DNA from 2 places in the Halomonas sp. BDJS001 genome. Region 1 is predicted to be linked to the other one. Evidence: predicted binding sites of a transcription regulator. Region 1 holds the regulator's gene; the other holds the start of a gene.
The links. Region 1 encodes FNR, which switches genes on or off when oxygen is low (the NO sensors DNR and NnrR bind a similar motif). Its sites were predicted from a motif close to TTGATNTANATCAA; they were not measured.
Positions count from the first base shown of each region.

Region 1 (4,128 bases):
GCCACGGCCATGAATCCGACGGGGCTCGATCTGCCGCCGCTCATGGCGGCATTTGTGTTTGGCTTGATGGGCGGCGCCCACTGCATCGGCATGTGCGGCGGTATCATGAGCGCGCTCACCTTTGCCGTGCCCCCCAGCATGCGCCATCCAGCGCGCATGGGTGGCCTGCTGCTCAGCTACAATGCAGGCCGTATTATTAGCTATATGAGCGCAGGCGCACTGGTTGCCATGCTAGGCACGCTGTTTTCGCTGTCCGCTACGGCGCGACTGCTACTTCAGGTGTTTGCCGCGCTGATGCTGATCCTGATGGCACTCTATATCGCTAACTGGTGGAAGGGGCTGCTCAAGGTCGAAGCCGTTGGCCGCCGCCTCTGGCGTTTTATCGAACCTGTGGGACGGCGCTTGATGCCTGTGGTGCATCTTCCCCAAGCCTTTGCCCTGGGGGCCATTTGGGGCTGGCTACCCTGTGGGCTGGTCTACTCCATGTTGGCCTGGAGCTTGGCGATTGCCGACCCGCTCCAGGGTGCCCTGCTGATGGGCGCCTTTGGGCTTGGCACACTGCCGGCGCTGCTGGCCACGGGCCTGGCCGCGCGCCAGCTCAGCCATTTGATTCGCCACCCGGCAACGCGCAGCGTGGCGGCACTGACGATTATCGCTTTTGCCCTGTGGCAGCTGTGGACGCTTTCGGCACACAACCTCCATTAGTATGACGTGGCTCAACGTTTCCCCCCACTCTGGGGGTTAGTCTAGCGGCATTTCCTAACGTCGGAGTGCCCCTTCATGCCCGTTCATGCCCCCGCTGCCTTGCCCATTGCATCTGCGGCAGCCGCCACTCCTATGCAGCCGGTATGGGATGAAGCCTTGCTGCGCCGCTACGACACTAGCGGCCCGCGCTATACTTCCTACCCTACGGCTCTGTCGTTTCACGACCAGTTTACGCCTGACGACCTGACCCAGGCGCTGGAGCGTAGCAATGCCAGTAAGCGTTCACTCTCACTGTATGTTCACGTACCCTTCTGCCGCAAGATCTGCTTCTACTGCGCGTGTAACAAAATCGCCACCAAGAACACCGCTCTGGCCGAGCCTTATATAGCCCGGCTAGACCGCGAGATGGTGCTGACTGCCCGCCACTTGAATACCTCACGACCAGTGGAGCAATTGCACTGGGGTGGCGGTACGCCGACCTTTCTCAGCTTGAATCAGATGGGTGACCTGATTGATCGCCTGGACGCCCGTTTTGGCCTTTCATCGTCTGCTGATCGCGATTACGCCATTGAGATAGACCCTCGCGAAGCGGATGTGTTTACCCTGCGTCACCTACAGTCGTTAGGCTTTAACCGTATTAGTCTGGGCGTGCAGGATTTAAGCCCGCTGGTGCAGAAAGCGATTAACCGCATTCAGCCTCGGGTACTTACCGAAACGCTGATGGAGGAGGCGCACCGCCTGGGCTTTCGCTCGCTCAATATTGATCTTATTTACGGGTTACCGTTTCAGACAGAAAAGAGCTTTGCGAATACGCTTCGCCAGGTAATTGACCTCAACCCCGCGCGTCTTTCCGTGTTTAATTACGCGCACATGCCGGAGCGATTTGCCCCCCAGCGGCGTATTAACGTCGACGACTTGCCGGGTGGCGAAGAGAAATTGGCAATTCTGCGCGCCACCATCGAGATGCTTACCGCGGCAGGCTACGTGCATATCGGCATGGATCACTTTGCCCGCCCTGACGATAGCCTGGCCATTGCCCAGCGCGACGGTTCGCTACAGCGCAACTTCCAAGGCTACTCCAGCCACGCCCAGTGCGATTTAATCGGGCTTGGCGTTTCGGCAATTTCGCGCATCGATGACGTCTATGCGCAGAACCCTAGCGACCTGGCGCGCTATGAAGCGGCGTTGGATCAAGGCAAGCTTGCCACCGTACGCGGCGTGCGGCTGAGTGACGACGACCTAATCCGCCGGGATGTGATTGAGCGGCTGATGTGCGATATGGGCATTGATCTGGCGGCGGTCAGCCAGCGCTGGAACATTGATGCCCCCCGCTATTTTGCACCCGCGCTGGAACGTTTACAGGGCGCCGAGCAAGATGGCCTAATCATCCGTAGAGGTGATCAACTTATTGCCACGCCCATGGGGCGGCTGCTTATTCGCCATTTAGCCATGGCGTTCGATGCCCATCTTTCTGGGCAAACGGGACAGCGCTACTCTAAGATTGTCTAATCATCTTATTGCAGGCATGCTAACGCCACTACAATAAGTAAGAATTTACTAATTTTACCCTGACCCACTCAAGGAGCATCGTATGTTGGAACCCATGAGCAGCCGGCGCTCGCTACTCCACGAAGCGCGCTGCCAAACCTGCAGCCTTAGCTCGCTGTGCCTGCCGCTTGCCCTTGAGTTGGACGATATGGGGCAGTTCGATGCGATTATTCGCCGCCGTGCGCCGCTGAAAAAAGGCGAGCCTCTGTTTCGCCAAGGTGACACTTTCACCAGCGTTTACGCGGTGCGTTCAGGGAGTTTGAAACAGATCACCGCTGAAGGTAACGGCAGCGAACAGTTGACAAACTTCTACCTGCCCAGTGAACTGGTGGGACTGGATGGCATTGACGAAGAGCACTACCCCGGTAGCGTTATTGCACTGGAAACCACCACCGTCTGCGAGATCCCTTTTGACCGTCTGGATCTACTCTCGGAAGAGATCCCTGAGCTACGTGGCCAGCTGTATCGCAGCATGAGCAAAGAGTTACGTGATGATCGTCGTATGATGCGTCTGCTGTCGCGTAAAACCGCGGATCAGCGGCTGGCGAGCTTCCTGATTACGCTCTCGGATCGTTTTCGTCGCCGGGGCTACTCACCCTATAGTTTTCGCCTCTCAATGCCCAGAGCCGATATTGGCAACTACCTGGGCTTAGCAGTGGAAACCGTCAGCCGCATTTTAAGCCGCTTTCAGCAGCAGAACGTGGTAGCGGTTTCCGGGCGAGAGGTCAATATTCTCGACATGCCGCGCTTGATTACCCTCGCTGAAGAGGAAGAGCAAACGGTTAGCTGACGTTAAAGGCCTGGATGCGCCCTGCCAGCAGTTCCGCCTGTTTGGCCTCTAAGCCTTCAAAATCAAACAGGCTGCGGTCTGCCAACTGGGAGGGCGCAATATTGGTCACCGCTTTAAACATGCTTTCCAGGCGGCCCGGAAACTTTTTGTCCCACTCGGCGAGCATCTCTTTGACCACCTGACGCTGCATATTGGGCTGTGAGCCGCAGAGGTTGCAGGGGATGATCGGGAATTCCATCAACCGCGAAAATTCAGCAATATCAGCCTCTTTGCAGTAAGCCAATGGGCGAATAACGATATTTTTTCCATCATCGGATAACAGCTTGGGCGGCATCGCTTTCAGGTTGCCGCCGAAGAACATATTCAGAAACAGGGTTTCGAGGATATCTTCCCGATGATGGCCAAGAGCAATCTTATTGGCGCCAATCTCTTCGGCAAACCCATACAGCGAGCCACGCCGCAGCCGTGAACAGAGCGCGCAGGTGGTTTTGCCTTCTGGGGTCTTCTCCTTCACCACCGAATAGGTATCGCGCTCGACAATATGGTACTCCACGCCCAGCTTATCCAGATAGGCAGGCAGCACGTGTTCGGGAAAACCCGGCTGCTTCTGATCCAGATTGACCGCCACCAGTGAAAAATTAACCGGCGCATTGCGCTGCAAGTTGCGCAGAATCTCCAGCATGGTGTAGCTGTCCTTGCCGCCGGATAGGCACACCATCACGCGGTCGCCTTCATTGATCATTTGGTAATCAATAATCGCATTGCCCACTTCCCGGCGCAGACGCTTTTGCAGCTTGTTAAATTCACGCTTCTGCTTGGCATCAGCCAGCTCTGGCTGGTTTTGCTCAGCGTTAGCTGGGGTGGCTACAACTGTATCAAGGTGAGCAGGATCAAAGTGATCAAGAGATTGCATGGTATAGGCACTGCCGAGGGTATGGTGAAGAGAAGAGGTGCTACACAGAAATAATTGGGGGCTATTCTAACAACACTCTTCGCCTTGACCCAACTACTCGTGGCTCCTCCCTAAGCAGCCTGTGCCATAACACGCTGCAGGCGCATATACAGCAGTGCGCTGGCGGTGGCCT
Region 1 covers NZ_CP110535.1:3,673,159-3,677,286, forward strand. Annotated here, with positions in the region: gene ccoS (cbb3-type cytochrome oxidase assembly protein CcoS) at 1-13, shown strand, start outside; gene OM794_RS17145 (sulfite exporter TauE/SafE family protein) at 10-705, shown strand; gene hemN (oxygen-independent coproporphyrinogen III oxidase) at 781-2,214, shown strand; gene fnr (fumarate/nitrate reduction transcriptional regulator Fnr) at 2,297-3,043, shown strand; gene ttcA (tRNA 2-thiocytidine(32) synthetase TtcA) at 3,036-3,956, opposite strand; gene OM794_RS17165 (DNA polymerase III subunit epsilon) at 4,067-4,128, opposite strand, start outside.

Region 2 (4,128 bases), 770 kb from region 1:
ACTCCAGCCTTGTCGAAGGAGTGGCGGTAGAACGGCACATTGTCGTAAGCGTGCTTAAGGCTCCACTGCAGGCGCTTGAGTTGAGTGGCGCGGAGTTCGTCGACGCTGGCGGTTTCCAGAGGGTCGAGAGTTGCAGTGTCGATACGCGTTACGGGCTGATTCATCAGGGGGCTCCGATCAAGCTAGTTGTTATTGGGCTAGTTTTAGTAGTGCTTATAAGCGCGCAGTGATCAGCGCGTCTTTCATTGGCTCTCTCCAGCAGTGGTGTCTTCCAAGCGTCGTACGCTGCCGCGAATTTTGTAAGAGCGCCCGCGGAACAAGGCGATGGTGTCGCCGTGCTGATTGCGCAATGTAATGTCATAAATGCCAGTACGCCCACGGCGGCTGCGCTCTTCGGCGGTGGCGGTGATCTCGTCGCCCAGCTGGCCGGGGCCTAGATAGTCGATACTACAACCAGCAGCGACTGTGGCTTCATCGTAGCTGTTGCAGGCAAATGCGAAGGCGGAATCGGCGAGGGCAAATAGAAATCCGCCATGGCAGTGGCCGTGCCCCTGCACCATGTCCTGACGCACGGTCATGGTCAGTTCGGCGAAGCCGGGCGCCACGCGGGTAATGCGCATCCCCAGCCCTTGGCTGGCATGGTCGCGGGAAAACATCGCATCGGCACAGGCTTCTGCCAGTTGTTGTGGCGTCAGTTGGGCATCATTCATGAATGTTCTCCTCGCTCATAGCTTTGCGACGTAGTCGGTAAGAACTGCGATAGCGCTCTTCGCCGTAGCTCTTTTGTAGGTGCATTAGGGCGCGGTGGAAGGGCTGGCATATCACTCTCCCTTGAAGGTGGGACGGCGTTTTTCCATGAAAGCGCTGACGCCTTCGCGGTAATCTTCGCTGCGCCCAGCAAGGCGTTGCAGGTCACGTTCCAGGTCGAGCTGCTCGTTGAAACTATTATCGCTGCTGGCATGCAGGGCGCGTTTAATCAGTGCCAGGCCATGGGTGGGTTGAGTGGCCAGGTGGCGGGCCATACTCATGGCTTCTTCTTGCAGTGCTTCATCGTCGACGCAGCGCCAGATCATGCCCCACTGCTCGGCGGTCTCGGCGGGGAGCTTGTCGCCGAGCATCGCCAAGCCCTTGGCGCGAGCCATGCCCACTAAGTTAGGCAGTGTCCAGGTGCCGCCTGAGTCCGGAATCAAGCCGATCTTACAAAAGGCCTGAATAAAGCTTGCGGAGCGGGCCGCCAGCACGATGTCGCAGGCCAGGGCGATATTGGCCCCAGCGCCAGCTGCTACGCCGTTCACCGCACAAATGGTGGGGAATGGCATGTCCTTGAAGGCACGCAGCATGGGGTTGTAGCGTTTCTCCAGCGACTCGCCGAGGTCGGGGGCCTGCTCGCCGGGCGCGACGCTACGGTCGGAAAGATCCTGACCGGCGCAGAAGCCTCGGCCGTTGCCCGTCAGTAACAAAGCGCGAACGCTTGAGTCCTGGCGCACGGCTTTTAGCACCTTGCGCATCTCGGCATGCATTTCGGTATTGAAGCTGTTCAAGCTTTCGGGGCGGTTCAGGGTGATACAGGCGACGCCGTCTTCCACGCTGTAAAGCAGGAGCGCTTGGCTCATGGGTAATGTCCTTGTGTCAGTGCCCTTGAAAAGTGGCAGGTCGTTTTTATTGGAAGGCGCGCATACCCTTTTCGCGGTCGTCGGTGCCCGCCAGTGACCGTTCGGCCTGTGGTGTACAGGGTTAATATCTGTCGAGTATAGAATTATTTTGATACACATCAATATCGTATTCTCATTTATGGTGTGTCGCTTATTGTTGTTTTTGGTAATTTATGCCTTGCTAACAGTGGTTTGTGGGGATTTTTTGCGAATATAAGGTAATGGTTAGACGATGGTATAAAAAAGCGAAGTGCGTCTAGAAATCTGACTTATAGCCGGGGTAAATCGAGTTTTTAGCTAACCGTGTGCCAATTCTGAAGAAGCCCGTGACAGGTAAAGTGTTTGATGTTTTGTTACGTAAAATATAATCTTCGTTGATATAGCGTATCAAAATAGATTGAGCGCTGGAGCGCCCCATAACGCAATCAGCGCAGCAAAGGCGCGATAACCCTAGGTGACTACACAACTGACGGGGCAGGGGTCGAACAGTTCGAAGAGCGGGCGATGGGGGCAGCGTCCCACACGGCCAATCAAGCTAACGGAGAGTGTGATGCCTTACTATCGACTTGAAGGGGTGACGCCGGTGGTACACCCGTCCGCCTATGTCCACCCTACTGCGGTGTTAATTGGCGACGTAATCGTAGGCCCCAACTGTTATGTAGGCCCCGGCGCGGTGATGCGTGGTGATTTCGGGCGGCTGGTGCTGGAAGAGGGGGCTAACCTTCAGGATACCTGTGTGATGCACGGCTTTCCGGGCTGCGTCACCAAGGTTGAGAAGGATGGCCATATCGGCCATGGCGCGGTACTGCATGGCTGCGTGATTGGGCGTGATGCCATGGTTGGCATGAACGCCGTAGTGATGGATGGCGCCAAGATTGCTGAACGCTCTATCGTGGCGGCGGCAGCGTTCGTCAAGGCGGGCTTCGAGTGTGAGCCCCAGTCGCTGGTGATGGGGGCTCCCGCAAAGGTAAAGCGCCCGCTGAGTGATGAGGAGTTCGCCTGGAAGCAGCAGGGCACCCAGGAGTATCAGCGCTTAGTAACCCGTTGCCGTGACAGCTTGGAACCCTGTGAGCCGCTGGCAGAACTCGATGCTGATCGTCCAGCCTTGCTGGCTGGTGATACTCAACCCAAGCAGCAGACGTTGGATCAGTCGCCACAGCCATAAGGTGCGTTATGCCCGATGTGATGACTGATTAAGCAGTCTCGTTAGGCGTTCAATCCAGCCCGCCGAAGCGCTGGTAGAAGCTGGGGCCTGGGGCGGGTAGTGGGCCCTCGGCGTTTTCCAGATGTTGATCCAGCCAGCGTTCTGCACGTTCGTAGAGCAAACGATAAAGGTTGCGGCAGAGCTGATGGGCGTAGCGGCCTTCCCACGCCGTGGGGAGTAGTTCCTCAGGCAGGAGGGGGTCGCGTAATTGAACCTTGCGATACTCGTGAATAAGCAAGGTGCGGGCAATGAAACACTCTTCCTGCCCCAAATGGTTCTCTGCGTTGAGGGCATTCCAGAGTGGGCGAAACTTAACGAGAAAACGTTGGTAGAGCTCGGCTAATTCGTCGAGGTTCCAGCTCTCTCTGACCTGGAGACGCAGCGGCTTGCTGGTCATGGGCTCCATGGTTTGCGTCTGCATTACAATCGTATCGTCTGCTGCATCCAGTTCTTGCAAGGCCGCCATGGTCTCTGCACATGACAGCGTGGGATGCGCCAGCACGCCCTGAGCAAAACTACCAAAGCCTAGCCATTCAAGCTCATCACGAATCTGCTGGCGCCGGTCTGGGGGAAGCTGTGTCAGCAATACCAATGTCCACTGTCCCGACCAAGCTGGCTGGGCGCCGTGATAGACACGCTTAAAGGCTTGCTCGAAACGACGCCGACCAGGGCCACTCAACCGGTAGTAGCTGCGACGACCGATCTTCTCTCCCCGTAGCCAGGTTTCATTGGTCAGCCGGTAAACCGATGTACGCACCAGCCGCTCATTGATACCGATGGGCTCCACCAGTTTCGATAGACTGCCTAACCAAACGGTACCGCCCCGCGGAACGATAGAGTCGCCATAGACGGTAATAATCAGTGAGCCGGCACGAATTGGCCGACGCTTTTGGAAGTCATCAATAAGCGTAGCGACGCACTCTTTAGCTGACGACATGGTGGACGTTGATTCCCTTTGCGGTGAAGTTGTCGCTAAAAACGACAGAAAATATGACGAATAAAAAAGATTATCGTATCACGTTTTTTTGTCGTTTGGCCGGAGTCGATCCTCTCCTGACAGGGAGTCGATCCTCTCCTGACAGGGAGTCGCTGCGTCCACTTCCTGGCGTAAGGGCGTCTATGAGCGCTGTAATGCTTTGTCGATTCAGGTTTTAAGGTAACCGTCCAATGTGTACATTATCACTGGAAGAATTGTGAAAAGTACCATGGCTATGACTAATAGCAGGGACGGTGTGTTTAATGCGATAAAGAGCCGCTTAGTTATAGTCTTCC
Region 2 covers NZ_CP110535.1:4,446,653-4,450,780, reverse strand. Annotated here, with positions in the region: gene paaK (phenylacetate--CoA ligase PaaK) at 1-164, opposite strand, end outside; gene paaI (hydroxyphenylacetyl-CoA thioesterase PaaI) at 243-710, opposite strand; gene paaG (2-(1,2-epoxy-1,2-dihydrophenyl)acetyl-CoA isomerase PaaG) at 822-1,613, opposite strand; gene paaY (phenylacetic acid degradation protein PaaY) at 2,203-2,817, shown strand; gene paaX (phenylacetic acid degradation operon negative regulatory protein PaaX) at 2,867-3,793, opposite strand.
Region 2: the regulator FNR is predicted to act here: its motif matches at 1,762-1,775, upstream of paaG (2-(1,2-epoxy-1,2-dihydrophenyl)acetyl-CoA isomerase PaaG).